DNA from 4 places in the Paenibacillus sp. NPDC093718 genome. Region 1 is predicted to be linked to each of the others. Evidence: riboswitches for the same ligand, from Rfam matches in the RefSeq annotation. Region 1 holds a riboswitch; each other region holds the start of a gene.
What was found. Region 1 has a riboswitch for cyclic di-GMP ahead of ACQKPA_RS15520 (S-layer homology domain-containing protein). Riboswitches for the same ligand answer to the same signal wherever they lie in the genome.
Positions count from the first base shown of each region.

Region 2: it holds a riboswitch for cyclic di-GMP, as region 1 does, so the genes downstream of both, ACQKPA_RS21065 (non-ribosomal peptide synthetase) here and ACQKPA_RS15520 (S-layer homology domain-containing protein) in region 1, are expected to answer to the same signal.
Region 3: it holds a riboswitch for cyclic di-GMP, as region 1 does, so the genes downstream of both, ACQKPA_RS05485 (Spo0E family sporulation regulatory protein-aspartic acid phosphatase) here and ACQKPA_RS15520 (S-layer homology domain-containing protein) in region 1, are expected to answer to the same signal.
Region 4: it holds a riboswitch for cyclic di-GMP, as region 1 does, so the genes downstream of both, ACQKPA_RS05180 (GTP cyclohydrolase II) here and ACQKPA_RS15520 (S-layer homology domain-containing protein) in region 1, are expected to answer to the same signal.

Region 1 covers NZ_JBNNUS010000004.1:593,524-598,446, forward strand. Annotated here, with positions in the region: gene ACQKPA_RS15520 (S-layer homology domain-containing protein) at 1-2,914, opposite strand, end outside; cyclic di-GMP riboswitch class I at 3,192-3,290, opposite strand; gene ACQKPA_RS15525 (S-layer homology domain-containing protein) at 3,756-4,923, opposite strand, start outside.
Region 2 covers NZ_JBNNUS010000007.1:83,852-88,774, reverse strand. Annotated here, with positions in the region: gene ACQKPA_RS21070 (hypothetical protein) at 1-773, shown strand, start outside; cyclic di-GMP riboswitch class I at 1,540-1,634, shown strand; gene ACQKPA_RS21065 (non-ribosomal peptide synthetase) at 1,907-4,066, shown strand; gene ACQKPA_RS21060 (hypothetical protein) at 4,217-4,390, shown strand; gene ACQKPA_RS21055 (carbohydrate ABC transporter permease) at 4,824-4,923, opposite strand, start outside.
Region 3 covers NZ_JBNNUS010000001.1:1,123,629-1,128,551, forward strand. Annotated here, with positions in the region: gene nikB (nickel ABC transporter permease) at 1-570, shown strand, start outside; gene nikC (nickel transporter permease) at 567-1,415, shown strand; gene ACQKPA_RS05475 (ABC transporter ATP-binding protein) at 1,412-2,212, shown strand; gene ACQKPA_RS05480 (ABC transporter ATP-binding protein) at 2,209-2,970, shown strand; gene ACQKPA_RS05485 (Spo0E family sporulation regulatory protein-aspartic acid phosphatase) at 3,044-3,238, opposite strand; cyclic di-GMP riboswitch class I at 3,435-3,529, opposite strand; gene ACQKPA_RS05490 (YitT family protein) at 3,673-4,317, opposite strand; gene ACQKPA_RS05495 (phosphosulfolactate synthase) at 4,508-4,923, opposite strand, start outside.
Region 4 covers NZ_JBNNUS010000001.1:1,052,387-1,057,309, forward strand. Annotated here, with positions in the region: gene ACQKPA_RS05165 (SDR family oxidoreductase) at 1-307, shown strand, start outside; gene ACQKPA_RS05170 (winged helix-turn-helix transcriptional regulator) at 380-754, opposite strand; gene ribD (bifunctional diaminohydroxyphosphoribosylaminopyrimidine deaminase/5-amino-6-(5-phosphoribosylamino)uracil reductase RibD) at 930-2,084, opposite strand; gene ACQKPA_RS05180 (GTP cyclohydrolase II) at 2,102-2,851, opposite strand; cyclic di-GMP riboswitch class I at 3,036-3,129, opposite strand; gene ACQKPA_RS05185 (PLP-dependent aminotransferase family protein) at 3,294-4,640, opposite strand; gene ACQKPA_RS05190 (nitroreductase family protein) at 4,821-4,923, shown strand, end outside.

The DNA.
Region 1 (4,923 bases):
TTTGCATTGCGTCTTGGCGCATTAACCCGAGACCGAGAACCACGATTTCGGCGAATTCAGCTCGCGTTACATTCTTGTTCGGCGAGAACGTGTTGTTGCCGGTTCCTTCAAGATCGAGTCTTGCGGCAATATTGTTTACGTCCGCTCTGCCCCAATGATACTGCACATCATCGAAATCCTGTGGATTCCAGATGACCGAATAGGTACCGCTGCTGCGCAGATCATTGATGAGTGCGAAGTACCGGTTATTGATCTGCGTTACGACCGTCGGGACATGGAATGCGCTGCCGTCCGGATTGATGATTACGCCTGTCGTGATGCGGTTCGGATCAATGCCTTCCGGAAGCGCGATGTATTTCGGCGCATATCCGTTCAACTGCCCGGAACGAACCGTTTTGTCGCCATGCGTGAAGGTCATGTCAAGGTCCACTGGATGAACCAGCAGCTCGTAACCTTTGGCTGCCGCCTGCTTGCGGGCACTGTCCGCCAAATCTTGAGGGGAGCGTTTGATGTTGATGCTTACTGCAATATCCTCAAGCTTTGCGTCCCACTGCTTTGCGATCGCGTCCAGATCCAACTGCTTGCCGGGAACTGGGTAGATCGCCAGCAAATCTTCGATTTCCAGCGTCGAGGCGGTGTCGGCCAGCTTCTTAATATCAGCTGCCGTCAAGCCCTGTACCTTGGTGTCTCCACCGACAGGAACGCGAATGGCAAGTTTTTGTCCATCGCCCTGAGCCAGAATATTTGACAGCTTGCCCGAATCGACTTGAACCGTCGTATGGTTTCCATCGCCTTCCGTCTTGGTGCTTCCGGTGGCGAACGTAGAATCTTTACCGTTTACCGTAGTGGTAACGCCGGAAGAATTCGTGTTTGGAGTCGAAACCGTTCCAGAATTAGTCCCTGAACCGGTACCCGGTGACGTTGTTTCTCCGCCGCCATTGTTTCCAGGAGTCTTCGCTGGGACCAGTCCTTCTTGGGCTTTCTCTAATGCTTCAAGGGCTTTATTCACTTCTTCTTGGGTTGCTTTCGGATCATTCAGTACGTTGTTAGCTTCTTTCAAAGCCTCTTGAAGCTTGTCCCAGCTCTCTTGAGTATAGTCGGTCGAATTTAGTGTTCCGATCTTGTCTACTTTCGATTGAAGTGCCGTTTTATCGGTTTTTACAATCTCAACGGTATAGATGTTCGTTCTGTTTCCGATCGTCACTTCAACTTGAATGACATTCAGGCCTACTTGAAGCTGCAGGTCATTCCAATCGGAAGGATCGGAAACTTCGCTGCCGTTAAAGCTCAATTTGGCCTTGCTGTCGGGATTCACCAGTTCAATGGCAGCAGCAACGCTGTAAACATCCTCCGTTACGGAAGCCTTGTAATTTAGATACTTATTGCCGTTAAATGGCGGAGATAGTTCAATCTCCTCGTGATTAGTCGAATTGGCAACTCGAAGGTCAAGCTTGTCCAGAACAGCGTCAATGGTTACGAGATTTTCGTAGGCATTCGTCAAGTTCTCATTCGCCTGGTCGATCTCCACCTGCGTGGCATCCGGATCTTGCAGAACGCGATCAGCCTCTGTCAATGCATCCTGCAGTGACTGCCAACTTGACGGAGTATAATCCGCCGGCTGCAAGTTCTCACCCGCTATCTTATCGACCATAGCTTGCAGTTGCGTTTTATCTGTCATAGCCACGGCTTCGCTCGTCACGCTGCCTGACGCATGTATACCATCGGCGGTGACCTTTACGGTAATGGCCGTCCCAACATCGTCAGCCGTTAGCGTATAACTTATGCCGGTTGCATTCGGTATAGCAACGCCATTACGGTACCACTGGATGGTCGGCACATTGTCTGTCGTATTCGGGGTATATGTGATCCCGGTTACGTTCGCGGTCAATGTCTCGCCTACCTCGGCTGTTCCGTCGATCGTTACACTGCCGCCCATCACTGGAAGTTCGATATCTTGTGTGGCCGTGATGAAGTCACTAATGACACCGGAATTATATTCAACAATAACTCCCGGGTCTTTATATGCGCTGGAGCCTCCGTGTGTATTATTTACGGCCAAGTAACCAATTTTATGATTCGTGGTGTCTAGCAGAAGTGTGAGGTGGGTTAATTGTCCATTGGGTACAAATTCTTTTGAGGTCTCCAGATTTGTTGGCAGACCGTTTGATACATATTTGCTCACGGTAGAAGTTTCAGTGTCCCAGTTAGGTGCTTCAGTCTTCGTAGCGCCAATAAAACTTAAAAAGTTCCAACTACTAGCTCCAAAGGGGCTCTTAAACTCCTCAAACATATTGGCAATCGCAAACATTTCCCCAGGATTATCTGCTGTTGGCTCTACAAGATGTCCGTTATTACTCGCTGCAGTCGTTACAGCATCTTTAAATGTCATGGTGCTCTGTCTGGCGACATATACAAAATAGCGTCCATCGTAGGTCCGTACCGAGGTTTTTCCATCGGTCAATGGCGCTCCTGGTACTACGTTTACAGTGACACTCTGCGTTTTCCCAGGATCTTGTGTAAACTTCATATTTCGAATAACAGCTTGAATGTCTTCGTACGTCGTATTACTTGAAAAATTGAACACTCTATTGGTAGGTGTAGACTTGTCAGTAACAATGCCACTAATTTTGATACCCTCAGTCAACTCGGTAATTCCGCTTGCAGCCGTCCCAACGGCAATGGAGCCGCTATTTACAGTCACAGTAAAGTATCCGCCCGCATCTTTAATGGCGCCTGTGCTATCAAATGTGGCATTGGGCAGTTGATAGGTTGCTTCGGTTACACTAACAGGATTACCAAGATTAAGTGTTGGCGTGGTTGCTGCTCTTGCTTCTAACGGGTAAAAAGGTAACATCGTCAATACCATAACGATTGTCATTAGAAGAGATAACCTTCTTTGATTTCTTATTTTCATCTTTTTTTCTTTCCTCCTGACAAAAGCAAATTCTTTCTGTTGAGCTACCTCGAAGCAAATTGATCTGCGATTCTGCCATTCCACCATGTCCAAATACAGCGCATCTTGGCATTGTAATCGCCGATAACTATCAAATCCAATTTGTTATGCGGACGTCTCGCCATTCAAAACAGACGGACACCCTCACGGTAAAAACAGCCCTCCTCTTTTTAAGATTACAAAAAAACCTCCATCCAAAAGCGGGCATACGCTAATAGACGGAGGCTCTTCCGTCGTATTCGGCAGCTGGCTGGCAGTAGCATTTGCATGTTCAGCAAATCCGTTAGCCCCTTTAGCTTTGCGTCCCCATCTTTCAATGGGTTTGCCATTATCGTACGAGTTTGATATATTTGAAAAATTTAAATATTAAACTAAAAGTATATTATAAAAGGTTTATAAGTTAGGCTCTAAAGACTCATCTTTGTAGTATTTTGTATCCATTTGTCGAATCGGGAAATTTATGACTTTATCAGCAGCACCAAAATAAATACTACTGGAGGCATCGTAGTAATAACCTTTCAAATCCCTCGGGCACACACCATGGGGACGCCAAACAAAAGGCATCTTCGCTAATTAATGCAAATAAAAAATCACCAACCCTAATGGAGCTGGTGAATGCTGTTAACCCAAAATTTTGATGTCTTCGCCGTTACTTGTGATACGGTTCAGCTTATCGGGTCTATCGGCGAATATCGCCATCCAGAGGGATACTGAAAAAGGTCCAACTATGCATGATTAAAAATAAATGAAAAACAACCATTGATGACTTCCATGCCATCAATGGTTGTTCTTAGTTACTTCATTATTTATCAATCAGATTAGTCACTTTCAGCATTCTAGCAATCAGTGCAGTTACTTCAGCACGTGTCATTTCTGCTTTTGGACTAAGGAGTTTAGGGCCATTGCCTTGGATAATTCCCGCATTGACCAGCTGAGCAACATCGCCTTGTGCCCAACCCGCTACGTTTGTCCCATCCGCATAAGGTGCCAGTGTAGAAGCGATCTGCTCCTGATTTGGCACATCTTCGGATTGAATCAAGCGGTACGCGCGGGCAATCATAGCAAAACCTTGCTCTCTCGTGATTTGCTGACTGCCTTTGAAGTTGCCGTCATCATAACCACGAACGATACCAATTTCATCCGCAAGGGCTACGGCATTACGATACCATGCCGAAGCTGGCACATCTGGAAAGATGTTTTGCGGTGCGTCCTGACGCATCAAGCCTAGGCCCAACACGATAATTTCAGCAAATTCAGAGCGTGTCACATGGCGCTTCGGCGAGAACGTGTTATCTCCGTTCCCCTTCAGACTCAGTCTTGCAGCAATATTGTTGACATCCTCTTTGCCCCAATGATACTGTACATCGTCGAAATCCTTCGGATTCCAGATGACCGAATAGGAGCCGCTGCTGCGAAGATCATTGATGAGTGCAAAGTACCGATTATCGATCTTTGTTACGACCGTCGGTACATGGAATACGGTGCCGTCCGGGTTAACGATAACGCCTGTCGTAATCCGGTTCGGATCTACGCCTTCCGGAATTGCGATGTATTTTGGCGCATATCCGCTCAGCTGACCGATTCTTACCGTCTCGCCTTCATGGCTAAACGTCAGATCCAGATCGACCGGGTCCACCAGCAGCTCGTAGCCTTCTGCTGCTGCAAGGCTTTTCGCCGAAGCAATCAGGTCTTCCGAAGAACGCTTGATGTCGATGCTTACGGCAATATCGCTAAGCTCTGCATTCCCCAATTGACCTGCTACGGAAGAGAGGTCCATATTAGCTGCAGGAACCGGATAAATCGCCAGCAGGTTGCCGATTTCCAGGTTGGCACCCTTATCGCTCAGCTGCTGCAGAGCGTCCGCCGTCAAGCCTTCCACCGTCATATCGCCTTCCTTCGGCGAATGAATCGCCAAGCTCTGACCTGTGCCTTCCGAGATGGCATCGGCCAGCTTGTCCTGATCCACCTTA
Region 2 (4,923 bases), on a different contig from region 1:
AAAATGGAAAGCTGTTTATGGCCACCGGCGCGATGACCGGCGGAGAGGGGAAGCTTGCCATTTACGATACAGCATCCGGCCGAGTAGAGCTGGAACAGGTACCTGTTCCGGGCAAAAAAGCAGTGACTTCTTTGATATGGGGCCCGGACGGTAACATATGGGGAATGGCGCTGGGGGCTCTGTTCGTCTATGATACGGAACGCCAAGAGATTATTTACAGCGAGGATATGTTTCCTACAGCAGATTATGCTCACAGCAATCCTCGCTTGACCGTTGGAACCGACGGCAATGTGTACGGTACCATTTTTACGGGATATGTTGCTGACCATACGTATACGAGCAAGCTGTTTAAGATTGACACAGCAAGCAAATCGCTGTCCATCTTGTTGGAGGGCAATGCGGAAAAGCTTGCACAGGACGACTTTGGCAACTTCTATTTCAAATATGGCAGCGAGCTGATGAAGTATAGCGACCCGAATCTGGTGATGCCGCTAGACAAAGTACAGCTCGAGGCTGAATCGCTCCAGCTTCAGCCGGGAGATGAAGTCGGTTATTCCTACGAAGTCTTCCTTGAGAGAGGAAGAACGACTAAGGAGTTATCCGGCGCTCAGATTGAGTATTTGAGCAGCCGTCCGGATAAGGCGGAGATTGACCCAAAAGGAAAGATTATCGCCAAGCATCCGGGGCAAGCCGAGTTGTCGATTCGAATTACATTGAACGGGGTAACGGTTGAATCCAATAAAATCAATGTGAAAATAACCGGCCCTTTTTAAAACTGTTATTGACATATAGCAATATGAGGCCGTTGTCCTGGACAACGGCTCTTTGCTTTATTGTCCAGTGATCCATAGGGACAAGAGCATAAACCTATAAGTTGATTCCGATGGTTTTGTGCTGTGTTTTGAGTGAACGGTTATGCAATTGCATTCGTTGTAACCGCTACTTGGAAGAAAAGTTGAACTTATGAAAGTTTTCTCTTCCGAAGCGAGATGTCCTTACCAGTTATAACCGGTATTTTAGTCTCAGTTGATAAGAGACTGAAGTAATTGGATCTAATGATTTCCGATGTCGTAGCTAGGGCAATGGATATAGGAGTGAAGTTGAAAATAGAACTATTGCCTTAATTAGCCATCATCCAATATCCAAGTAATAACAGAAGAATACGCTGGGATAGGGGAGAGTTAATACGGATTCTATTAGAGTAATGGCGTAATTTTATGGAATTCTGCCGAGGGACATAAACATGTGTATGTCTCTGTTCATAATCGAATTTTATTTGTAAAAACGTATCCTGACTTTTGAATAATATAGTTTTAATAGGTAGTTAAGTGAAGTAGAGTGAAGTCGGCGAAAAGCAAAAATTAGTAAAGATTAACTATCTTGACCTAGAGTTTCATGATGGTTAACAGTATCATCAAAACAATTCTAGAAAGACAATATTGAACAAAAGACCTATCGATTTTAATCTGGAAACAAGATACAGTAATTGTAAATCGAATACATAATATAATCATGGTTTACAATTTAAATACTTTTTTTGTACGACAATAGCAAACCCACCGAAAGGTGGCGACGCAAAGCTATAGGGGCTAATGCGGGATTTACTGCTACCGCGATGCCAGCCAGTTGCCGAATACAACGGGAAACCTCCGTTTTATTCATTATTTTGAATTGAAGAAAGGGGTTTTTTTGACGTTCCAAAAAACAACTGGATATCGGTCTGCTACGGGAAACAAGATAAACTATTCAGCACAATAAGATCGGAGTGTGAAAGCTCCATACGTCCGAAAGGTGTCATTTTTGCGGTGTTGAAGGGGGACATTACTTCATCGCAGAATGCGAGAGGATTTTTCTGTTCGTTAACAATCAGACATTAATGAATCGATTATCCGGGAGGTTGATGGTCATGGAACAAACGACATGTGAAGTATCAATTGACGAATTGCCGAGGGGGGGATGGGCCAACGATAAAGGAAACCGGGTTAGTTTTTCCCTTGATTTTGCAACGACCCGAAGACTCCATGAACTTGCGTTTAATTTCGGAATAACTGTGGATATGGCACTTATGGCCTGTTATGCGATCCTGCTTGCCAAATATACCGGCGAGGATGATCCTGTAATCGGGTATCTGTTGGAAAACCAGATGTTTCCTATACGTTACTCTCCTACTGTACATAAGCCATTAGGTGAGTTTCTGATAGAAGTTAAGCATAACACGATGCAAGCACTCGAAGATCGGAATATGCGTAAGAATCTGAGCGGCAACCCGTTCATCAAAGCGGCATTTACTTGGCAAAACGCCAATACCATTCCTTTGAAATCCGATCAGTTGGGGACGTTTGAGCTTGCTTTGACGGCTTTTAAGAAGGAATTTATCATGATACGCCTTGAATATTCGACCCGCTCGTACAGAAAAGAAACGATCGAGCAGATGGGGAGCCACTTGAGCCGTATTGTGCATGAAGTAGCAGATTTTCCCGAGAAAGAGATTGCCGACATACGCATGATGTCCGAAGAAGAGGAGAGACAGATTCTGGCTTTCAGCGGTACTAAGACGGACTATCCTTCCGGACAAACGGTCCATTACTTGTTTGAGGAACAGGTCCGCTTAACCCCCGATCGCCCGGCGGTTATGACCGAGGACCATCAGATGTCCTATCGGGAATTGAACGAACACGCAAACCAGCTTGCAAAAGCACTGCAGGATCACGGCGTAAGGCCGGAGAGCGTCGTTGGCATTGTTGCGGATCGGTCTATCAGTATGATTGTAGGGCTTACAGCCATATTGAAGGCTGGCGGCGCTTATATGCCCATCGAAGCCGATTCTCCGTGCGAAAGAATCGAATATATGCTCGAGGACAGTCGGGCGGGATTTTTGCTGGCCCCTTCCAGTTGGAAGCCTGACTTAGCATTTGAAGGAAAAGTAATTTATTGGGACAACGCGCAGCTTTACCTTGACCGCTGTCCCCATACGATATCTGCAGTAACCTCACAAAGTCTAGCGTATATCATCTATACGTCCGGATCAACGGGGACACCGAAAGGGGTCATGGTTGAACATCGAAACATCGTAAGACTGGTCAAGAATACCCATTATTTCAATTTTTCCAAGGAGCATCGAATTTTGCAAACCGGTACAATTGCATTCGATGCGTCGACCTTTGAAATTTGGGGATCCCTTTTGAACGGATCTACCTTGTATTTGATGAAGGACACGGACCTATTTGACCTTCACAAATTGAAGGAAACTATCATCGGCCACCACATTACGGCTTGGTTTCTGACTATTGCTCTGTTCCATAATCTGGCCGAACAGGACCCAGACGTCTTTCGTACGTTGAACACCTTGCTAGTCGGCGGAGAAGCGTTGTCGCCGAAGCACGTAAATGCCGTAAGGAAGAGGTGTCCCGATCTGCGGATGGTCAATATGTACGGTCCGACGGAAAACACGACGTTCTCCACTTATTTCCCGATCGAACGTGAATTCGAATCCGTCATTCCAATTGGCAGACCAATATGCAATTCCTCCGCTTATATCCTGGATAAACAGTTGAAGCTTCAGCCCATCGGAGTAGTGGGAGAGCTTTGCGTCGGAGGAGACGGTATCGCGCGGGGGTATTTGAACCGGCTGGAATTGACAGAAACCAAGTTTGTGGAACATCCGCTCCTCGGGGAAAGGTTATATCGAACGGGGGATTTGGCCTTATGGCTGCCGGATGGCAATATCGAAATGATCGGGCGAATCGACGATCAAGTGAAGATCCGAGGGTATCGAGTGGAACCGGGAGAAATCGAGACTCGCCTTTTGGAACACAACGGAATCTTGAAAGCCGCGGTAGCCGTCAAAGCGGACGGAAGTGGAAATCCGATAATATGCGCATATTATGTTGCGAAACAGGTGTTGTCCGAAACGGAAGTTATGGCGTATTTAGCCCGGAATTTGCCTGAATATTTCCTGCCCTCTCTTGTGGTACAGATGGAAAGTTTGCCGCTTACCCCTATCGGGAAAGTCGATAAAAAAGCTCTTCCGGACCCTGACTTTCTTCGTCCGATGATCGTCAACTGAGACGAATCGCAAATGAAACGCAGCAAATGCTTAAAAAGATCTGGCCGGACAAGGATGCCGGCCAAATCGAAAACGTATGTGACAAATTTATCGATCCTTATCGTCCAGTCATCTCTAATGATGGATGGGAGCACACCATTTCTAGGGAGTTTGGAGGGATTAATTGATCCGGCTGCCTTTACACAAAACGCTGACGCGGTTCAGCAAATGGCCAACCGGGAACCAGACAACGTTATTGGAGCATTGTCTACCGCGCTGGTCAGTTATGCCTACAGCATGGATGATACAGCGCCGCGGCATGGGACGCCTACGTTAAGGGATTAGACGGACTCTAACTAACCCAATACCTTGAAATCTACCAAAAAGCCTTGGAAGCGAAAAAGTAACTGATGAATCGTCAAGGGGTTCTCCGCATTCGGATTTGCCGAGCGGGGCCCTTTTTTTTACTTGTGAGTTAGTATTTCGGCGTCATCTGAGGCTTTTTTTATACACGAAGCGGAGAGGACGAAGCGTTCCGGACAAGCGAAAGCGTTCGCCTTTGTGATCTAATTTCTACCTTGAACGAAAACTCATTCAGGAAAATAAAGCACAATGGCGATGGGGAATGATTCGTACCCTCGGCGCCTCACAACAGCAAAAAGGGGGCCGCTTCTCAAGATCTAAGATCATTTGGAACGGCCCCTATTTTCAGTATGTTTTAAATAAATGTAATGAACATGATATGGATCTCTGAAAGCTGTTGTCCTGGGTGGGTGAGTTACTCTTTAACCGAACCCAGCGTAATCCCGTGGATGAAGAAGCGCTGGAGGAACGGATAAACGATGAGGACGGGCAGCATCGCGATGAAGATCTTGGCG
Region 3 (4,923 bases), on a different contig from region 1:
CGGAACAGCTGGATAGATCAATTGAGCAGAATCCTATCCATTCTTGGAGCCGCCGTTCCAAGTTTTTGGCTTGGCCTTATTTTTATCGATTTATTCGGCGTGCGCCTGAACTGGCTGCCCATTATGGGAAGAGACGGATGGATTACCCTGGTCTTGCCGTCATTGACGCTTGGTTTGGCGATTTCCAGTGTATATGTTCGTTTACTCCGCTCCAGCTTGCTTGATTCGCTTAGCCAGGAATTTATCCGTGCCGCGAGAGCGCGAGGTCTGTCGGAGAGGAGAATTTTTTTCGTGCATGCCTTCAGGCACAGCCTCCCTCCTGTCATTACCTTTTTCGGCGTCAGTTTAGGAAGCTTGATCGGCGGGGTGCTAGTCATTGAAGTTCTATTTGCGTACCCAGGGGTAGGGAAGCTTGTTGTGGATGCCATACGCCAACGCGACTATCCCCTTATCCAGGGCTACATTTTAATGATGGCGGTTATCGTTTTTATGGTAAACACAGGCGTGGATTTATCTTACCGGTATTTAAACCCTGAAATGAAGCTCAAAGAAAGGGGGATTCATGGATGAAGGGCATGTCTTCACCATTGCCAAAGATAAAAAAGCCGGGCTGGCAAGGGATCCTCGCATTGGTTAGCCTGTTCCTTGTTTTATTGGTTATCGTTTACGTATTTATTTTCTTAAAACATGATCCAACATTAACAAACCTGGATCATCGCCTTCAAGGATCGAGTCTTCAGCATCCGCTCGGAACAGACCAGCTCGGCCGGGATGTTCTTACCAGGCTTTTGCTGGGAGGACAACAAACGATGGGATACAGCTTGCTGGCTCTGTTGGTTTCTCTCGTGATTGGAGTCCCGTTTGGTCTTATTTCAGGATTTAAACGAGGGGTCGTGGACCGTATTTTCATGCGTATTGCCGATGGATTTCTATCTTTCCCCGATACGATTGTCGCGATTGTTCTGAGCGGATTGCTTGGAGCCGGGATCAGCAACCTTGTGCTTGCCATTGTGATGGTAAAATGGGTCAGTTATGCCCGGCTTGTTCGCAGCACGGTATTATCGGAATCCCAAAAAGAATACATCCTGATTGCTCGAACCAATGGCTTATCTTCAGGTAAAATCATGCGCAAGCATTTATTCCCTCATATTGTAGGGCATGTTCTCGTACTTGCAAGTCTTGATCTTGGGAAGATTATCCTGCTCATTTCCGCCTTTTCATACATTGGACTCGGGGCTCAGCCCCCCACTCCGGAATGGGGAGCTATGCTTAACGACTCTCGGTCCTATTTCCAATCCAATCCAGAATTAATGATATATCCCGGTTTATCCATTGTATTGGCTGTACTGCTAACGAATATGCTGGGGGATTATTTACGCGATCATTTTGATGTAAGAAAAGAGGTGCGGTCATGATGCTGTCAGTCGAGCAAGTATCTATTAGCAGCAGAGACAAGAAGATTATCGATAACGTCACACTCTCCATCCGTGAAGGTGAATGGTATGCACTGGTTGGACAAAGCGGCAGTGGAAAATCCTTGCTCTCCCTGGCAATCGGTCAAATGCTCCCGCCTAATTTGCGGGTCGAAGGAAACATATACTATAAGGAACTCCATCTTTTGTCTTTATCGCCTAAACGAATGAGAACCGTTCGCGGCTCAAAACTAGCCTATATTTTTCAAGATTACCAGGGTTCATTTACACCCTTCAGAACGATTGGCCAGCATTTTGAAGAATACCAGAAAGCACACGGTATCTCCGATTCCAAAACTCGGCGGCTCAGCGCATTTGCTGCACTGGATTCCGTTGGGTTAGACGAATCCCTGTATCTTCGGTATCCGTTTCAATTAAGCGGAGGGCAGCTTCAACGGGTCTCCATTGCTATGGCACTTCTGCTGTCGCCGGATTTATTAATTGCCGATGAAATCACCACGGCGCTGGACAGTGTCTCCGGCCATAAGATTTTGGAACTCCTTGCAATGAAGCAAAAAGAGACAGGCTTTGCCATTCTATTCATCACCCATGATTGGCGCCATGTCAAACGTTACGCCAACCGTCTGGCTGTCATGAGGGAGGGTCAAATCATTGAATCGGGCGAGAAAGATTTTGTTCTTGCGCATCCTCAGCATGAGTATACCCAAACATTAATCCATGCGGCCCCAACGCTAAATCACAGCCCTTCATCGGCCGTACGGGAGGCGGAGATTGTATGAAGCTGCTATCCGTTAAACAGCTTACGAAGTCATATCAAGGACAAAAAACAGCCATTAACAACCTCTCCTTCGAACTGAATCAAGGGGAATGTCTTGGTCTTGTCGGGGAAAGCGGCTGTGGCAAAAGCACGCTCGCTCGCTGCTTGCTGCGAATCGAGACGATCGACGGAGGCGCAATTCATTTCAAGAATGAAGCGATTGAACAGCTTAATGAGCGGCAATTGCACCCTTACCGGCAAAAAATGCAAATCGTGTTCCAAAATCCATCCGCTGCTTTGAACCCCAAGCTTAAGATAAAGGATTCACTGATAGACCCGTATGAGCAGTACCGGAAGAAGCTCAGTCTCCGACATTTTTCCTATACCTCTAAGGAGGCCTTCGTCAAGCAGCTTCTTGACGCCGTTGAACTACCGGAGCGTTTAGCGAATCAGTATCCGCACGAATTAAGCGGCGGACAACGCCAGCGTGTAACGATTGCGCGTGCGATCAGCATCGAACCGGAACTCATCGTGTTGGATGAACCTACGGCAAGCCTGGATGTGATTACACAGGGAGCCGTTCTTGCTTTATTGACAGAGCTTCGCTCTTCTTTAAATTTGTCTTACTTATTTATTTCACATGATTTAGCTGCTGTAACTCAAATGAGTCAACGAATCCTGGTTATGAAAGATGGGAAACTCGTAGATCAATTTCATCGCGATCATTTGTTTTCGGAGGAACGGCATCCGTATACCCGGGAGCTCATTTCGATCTTTTAGATAAAAATAACATGACGCAGCTGCCAGCGGAAATACATGAGGCACAGAAGGTATCTTCTGTGCCCATTTTGATTCACATATGCTTTTTGATATATTCCTCTTGGTTTTTTAATTGCATGTAACGAACAATCAGATCATCCAACGACTGTGAAATGGCGACAACATCTTGATGCACCAATTCAAAGCTGCCGGCCATTCGCTCAAGTTCTTTTCGGAGAAGTTCGAGTTTTTTCGATACTTGTTTGAGTTCGCTCTCGATAGAAATCACCTTGTTCACCCACCCCCGTCGTAACAAGTGATTGATGACAGTTGCTGATAATACGAATCAACCTAAGCTAAGCGGTTAATAATGGAATCGATCTTCTGTTCATCGCTGCTGCTGCATTCGGCAGCTCATAGCCAAAAATAAAAAAACTCCATCCATTATGATAACCACAACAAAATAGACGGAGGCTTCCGTCGTATTCGGCAGCTGGCTGGCATCGCAGTCTTAAGAAGATCCACATTAGCCCCTGTAGCTTTGCGTCGCCACTTTTCAGCGGGTTTGCTATTATCGTACGAAATATGAATTTGTCGAATATTCAAACATATTATGACATATTCAAACTATAACTTACATTGTTTTTCATTTAATATAGGCCGCACGACCTAAAATTTCATATTTTTGTTATATTTATCAATCACTCTCACACATGTACAGAATCACTTTTTGCGCCAAGCAGGTTGATAGACCGACTTCGGGGGAGGGAACTGGTGAATCCAGTTAATGATCCGGGTCGATATCCACTGGCATATAACTGCAAGGATAATAATTTTCCAATCGATCACATAGGCAGCGAAGGCGAATATAATTCCATTCATCCAGAACAATGAGGTACCTGGGTTGATTCTTTTATACTTATATATGGCTAAGGCAACATAACCGATTCCCCCGTTCGATACCCTCTGTTTTATGAGAATGGCGACACCTGTCCCGAGAATAACCGAGCCGAATAGAAGATCGATCCATACGTTGCCGAACGGGGGTTCTAAGAACACCTCGAAGAAATTAACGGAAACGGACGTCACTGTTATAACAAATATGGTCCCGAAGGCGCTGACACCATCAAGATAAGGGACTGTAAAGACGAGGAAAATAAAATTAGCGAGCCACAGTCCGAGACTCATCGGGATCTCGAACGCATGGTTCAGAAGCACCGCGATTCCAGCTCCTCCCCCCGAAGGAATGGCGTGAGGAAACAAGAACATAGCCATGGCAAAGCCTTGAATGATGGAGCCGGCGGTAATGTAGAAAAGTTTCTTGGAAGCATGACGATAGAAAAAGGGGCTCTTCCGCCCGGGTAGGATATGTAAGTTCACACGGAATCATCCTTCATAGATTAGAGTAACAAGCCAGTCCTGCTTTTTTAGTGTATGCTTGTTCCCTGAAGGGGATACCGGGATAGATCTTTTAAACGAAAATATGTATAGGCTGACTCTGGAGATATCCATAGGCAGCCCTCTAGTATTTATCATTCTCTTGTGGTTTGGTCTATGTTTAAATTACGTAACAAAATCCATCTGTTTGTTTCTCTCTCACCCCGAGCTCAAACGTATCTTGTCGAAGACCCCGGCGCATCGTTTCAAGGGAAAGCACTTCGGTGGGTTGGATATTTCCCAAATGTACATGAGGTCCAAATTTACGGAGAAGCATCGCTTGCTGCTGCTTAAGAGGTGCCTCCCAAATCAGCTTTCTTGCATCCGACACGTTGTCGATGATATGATTTATCATTTCTTCCTGACACTCGCCATGCTTATCGTAAATACCGATGCCTAGTCCTGACTCGCGCGCTTCAACGATGATAAACTCCGCGCCTACGTCTAAATCCGCTTCCATTGTATACGCTAGCATTTCGGCGTCGATGCGGGAACCGGATTGTTTTTTACCATACTCCGTAAAAACCCGAAGTCCGC
Region 4 (4,923 bases), on a different contig from region 1:
GTTATGGCCGAAGATTGCGAAATACTTTGATATGGAAACCGCGCCGCCCCTGCAGATGAATCTGGAAACGGTCATGACGGATAAAGAGCCGGTCTGGAATCGTATGGTTGAGAAACATGGACTTGCGGAGCACACGTATCAAGAGGTTTCCTCCTGGAAGTTTGGTGATTTTGTGTTCTCCTGGGACTATGATTTCTTTGCAGACGGCTCGAAGGCCCGCCGCTTCGGATTTCATGAGTATGTCGATACAGAGGCCATGTTTATGAACATCTTTGACGAGCTCCGGCGGCGTAAAGTTATTCCCTAAGCTATCGCGCAAGCTGCATGACAAAGAGCCGACTATACGTGGAATAGTCGGCTCTTTCATTGATCATACCTGTTAATGCCGATCCTCAAATGCCGGCTTCTCCAGCACCATGGCGGATTCACCATACTTCCGTTCGATATGAATATCTCCCCATCTGCACATTAGATGAAGAATTTCCTTCAAACTCCAGCCATATTCGCTCAATTCATACTCCACCTTGGGCGGAACCTGATTATACGTCTTGCGTAATATAACGCCCTCCTCTTCCAGCTCCCGCAGATGCTGTGTCAGCATTTTTTGGGTGATCTGGGGAATCAGGCTTAAAAATTCACTATTGCGTCTTTTTCCAAAGGTAAGATGAAAGAGAATGACAGGTTTCCACTTCCCGCCGATGACCTCCAGCGTAGCTTCGACCGCGGTGTTGTACACTTTATTGATATTTTCCATGCGTACTCATCTTCCTTTCGATCCAGATACTCCCGCCCTTTTACGGTCAGGGAATGCTCTTACAAAGATATACCATCTGATTTATGCTATCAATAGGGTGCCTGGTAACCAGTTGGATCGAAAATTAGAATAAGCTTTGCTGAGACGCTCATAGAGATGAAGACAAGCGCTCACACTAAAAACCATTCAAGGAAATTTCATTTAGATTATCTATTAGGTAGTCACTCTTAGACATAGAACAATCGTAATTCGGATAAGCGGTGATGCAAATATCTTCGCCGATTTGTTGAACAGCATGAATTTTTACGTGCAGCGCCTCATCCATTAATTCCAAATCCGAGCCTCCGTACGGCGAGAAGGATTTCCGTCCTCCTAACACTTTGGGGGCGATATAAACCATCCATTTGTCAATAAGGTTGGCCCGAAGGAATGACCCGTTTACTTCGCTGCCTCCTTCTACCAGCAGGTCGGTAACACCTCGCTGATATAACATCTCCGATAGCGCATGGAGGTCCAGCCCGAAACGGTTCACAGGGACGAACAGAACTTCAATTCCTTTTTGCTGCAGCATGCGCACTCTTTCCAGATCAGCATCCTCCTTCGTGACTACCCATGTCTTTGCTACTGAACAATCGGTAACTTTGGCATCCTCAGGCAATCTCAAATTCGAATCTAAAATTACCCGGATCGGATTCTTCCCGCTTTCTTCTGGCAGTCGGGTCGTAAGGAGGGGATCATCGGCCAAAACCGTATTAATTCCTACTAATATGGCATCGACTTTGTTTCTCAATTTATGTACCACAAGCTGTGTTTCATCACATGTAACCCATTTTGAATGCCCCGTATACGTGGCAATTTTCCCGTCAAGCGTCATGGCTACCTGCGAAATGATAAACGGCCGTCGTTGTGACATATTGTGCACGAATCGTTCATTGAGTAGTTCGGCTTCCTTCTCCAATACACCCGCATCAACTTCTATTCCATTCTCTCTCAACAATTGAATGCCTCTTCCGGCCACCTCCGGATTCGGATCCTGCATCGCCACGACCACTCTTGCGATCCCCGAATTTAGGACTAATTCTATGCAAGGAGAGGATTGAGGGCTTGGTTCCAGCGTAACATAGAGCGTTGCGCCTTCGGTATATCCTTCAGCCATCTGGAATGCATGCACCTCCGCATGAGGTTCCCCTGCTTTTCGATGAACACCTGCACCGACTACTTGTCCGTCTTTTACTATCAGTGCGCCAACGACCGGATTCGGGTTGGTTTTCCCACTGGCCGTACCTGCCAAATCCAATGCCAGCTTCATAAAATGTTGGTCTAATTTCATATGATTAACACTCCCCATCATAATAAAGCTGTCTCCACCAAGGAGTCGTAAATATGACCCGATTTTTCGATCTTCGTTGCCAAATATCGATTATTATGCTCGGATACATCTCCCCAAATGGATTTATGATGATCGGTTAAAAGTCCCTTTTCCCGCAAAGACTGCAGCTTTCTAGGATTGTTTGTAATAAGGGTGACTGGTTTTTGCCGCAAGCTCTGAAGTACACGTATGGCTTCATCATAAGATCGATGGTCATCTGCAAAGCCAAGGCTTAGATTGGCCTCTACAGTATCGCACCCCTCATCTTGCAAAAGATAAGCTAACGATTTGGGGAAAAGCCCTATTCCGCGACCCTCGTGATTCGCCAAATAAAAGAGAGCTCCACTACCGTTTTCAATGATCATGCGCATGGATTGCCGCAGTTGGTAGCCGCAATCGCATCGTTTACTTCCAAAGATATCTCCAGTATGGCAAATGCTGTGCATCCGTATCAAGGCATGCTCCTCATTGGCAAAATCGCCAAATACTAGTACGGAAGACTGCTGATGTGAAGCGAGATCTGCCTGAGATAATGATTCCAGAATATCATTCTTATCCATAAATGAATTGCCTGTATTCAACCAAGTATACCATTTAAATACAGCCTCATTGTCCTCCAACTGCACAGGGAGCCTAACGGGACCAACAAGACCGATGTTGGGACATTCCGGCTGTTTAAGAATGGTTAATTTACTAGCTAGCAATTTCCTGACCTGGTCCATATTCATGAATACCACTCCTTGTTGGTTTAGATGGTGATCAATCGATTGGTTTGTTTCCCTCCTTGAAAACGTTGGCAGTTTTTACGTTAGCTACTACTTCTCCACCCTTAAAGAATTAGGTGAGAAAACGGAAATTTTAAAAATAAACACAAAAAGCCCACGTCTGAATAGACGGTGGGCTCCCGTCGTATTCGGTAACTGGCTGGCATAGCGGATGCGAGCGATCCACCTTAGCCCCTGTAGCTTTGCGTCGCCACTTTTCAGTGGGTTTGCCATTATCGTACGATGTCATTTCATAAAATTAATCCGCGATCATTGTCGAATGTGGGAAAGCAACACCATTCAAAAACAATCGAAAGTAATAGCATTTTTTATCAATATGACTACTAAATGAATATAAAATACAATTTCATGAATTGCAACCGAAATATAAACCGATCCGATAGGATCACCAAAGATTACCGACTTCCCGCTTCACTTCCTCAATGATCGCTTGGACCCCCTCCTCTATCTGCGTAAGGCGTGCTCTGGAAATACTGATACGAATAAACTTCTCGCGTTCCAGGAAATCGGACAAATAAAACAGCTTACCGGGCATCACCAAGATGTTCCGCATTTTCAGCCGCTTGATCAGTCGCTCTAAGTTAACCGTCTGCGGCAGCTCGAACAATTTGTATATTCCGCCGTCACCGGGTACGACTTTAACAAGTCCGGTTGCCCCGTACCTTTTCACAGCAGAGTCTAAAGCCTGCATTCTGGTTTCATATTGACTGTAGATTTTCTGTTTATGCCGTTCATACATACCGTTGCTGATATATATTTCGAGCGCTGCTTGGGACAGCAGTGAGGTATCACCATATTTTTTATAGGCATGAAATCCCTCCAGCAGCTTTTCCGGCAGCACAACGGCACCTAAACGCAGCCCTGGAAAAATAATCTTTGAAAAGCTCTTCAAGTAGATGATGTGCGAGGTTTGGTTATAAGCATAGATGGGGTCGAATCCGCGTCCACTGCCCAGGTCAGCCATGTAATCATCTTCCAACACAAACACGTCATATTGGCTGGCCAGAGCGGCGATCGCTTTCCGCTCTTCCATTCGAAGCGACGTTCCGAGAGGGTTATGATACCTGGACATCGTATAGAAAAACTTAATGTTCCCCGTTTTGAACCGGTCCTCAAGTGCTCCCAGATCGATCCCGGCTGTTGAGCGAGGTATGCCCATGACGGATAGTCCTTCCGACTCCAGATACTCCAAATAGTTATTGTAGCTGGGCTGCTCAACCAGAATCACCGATTTTCCGTTTGGAAACGGCATCTTAGCCAGTATCTCCAGCGCTTGATTTGCACCTGATGTCACCACGATCCGATCTGGAACGGTAAATACCTGACTGTCAGCCAGGTGGGACACAAGCGTGTGGCGGAGTTTCTCCATCCCCTGCGGATCGCCATAGGTAAACAGTTCATATTTATAGGTATCAATCGCCTTGTTCAGGCAATGCTGAAAATCCAGATACGGGAATACATTCACGTCCGGAGAGGCCGAAGCAAAATCAATCAAACCCTTGTCCATGTTATCCGAATCCCCGTCTTTCTGGACGACATAATAGCCGCTTTGCGAAACCGAATAAATGGCGTGCCGTTTCTCAAGCTCGGTATAGGCGCGAATCACCGTACTGATGCTGCACCCGTAGGATTGTGCCGCACTTCGAACGGAAGGCAGCTTCTGCCCTGAACGGTATTGACCTTCCTGAATTTTCGATTCCATATCGGTAAGAATGGATAAATACTTTTTCACAACCACGCCCCCCTTGTGACTCTTATTATACAGGACCTCACCACTGTATCGGTACAGTTATCAAAATAGGGAATGGTTTCGAACGCATCATTATCCTATATTTCAAGTAACCGTTCGCTGCTTTAGGAACACCTTCCCAGCTTTAAGAATGAAGATAACTATGATAGGGAGCTGATTCGTATGTCATCCATCTCGCATACCGATTTTTTAACGACTGTACGTGAACGTCAAGCGGTTAAACATTTTGACCCGCATCACAACCTCAGTCATGAAGAGATTAAAG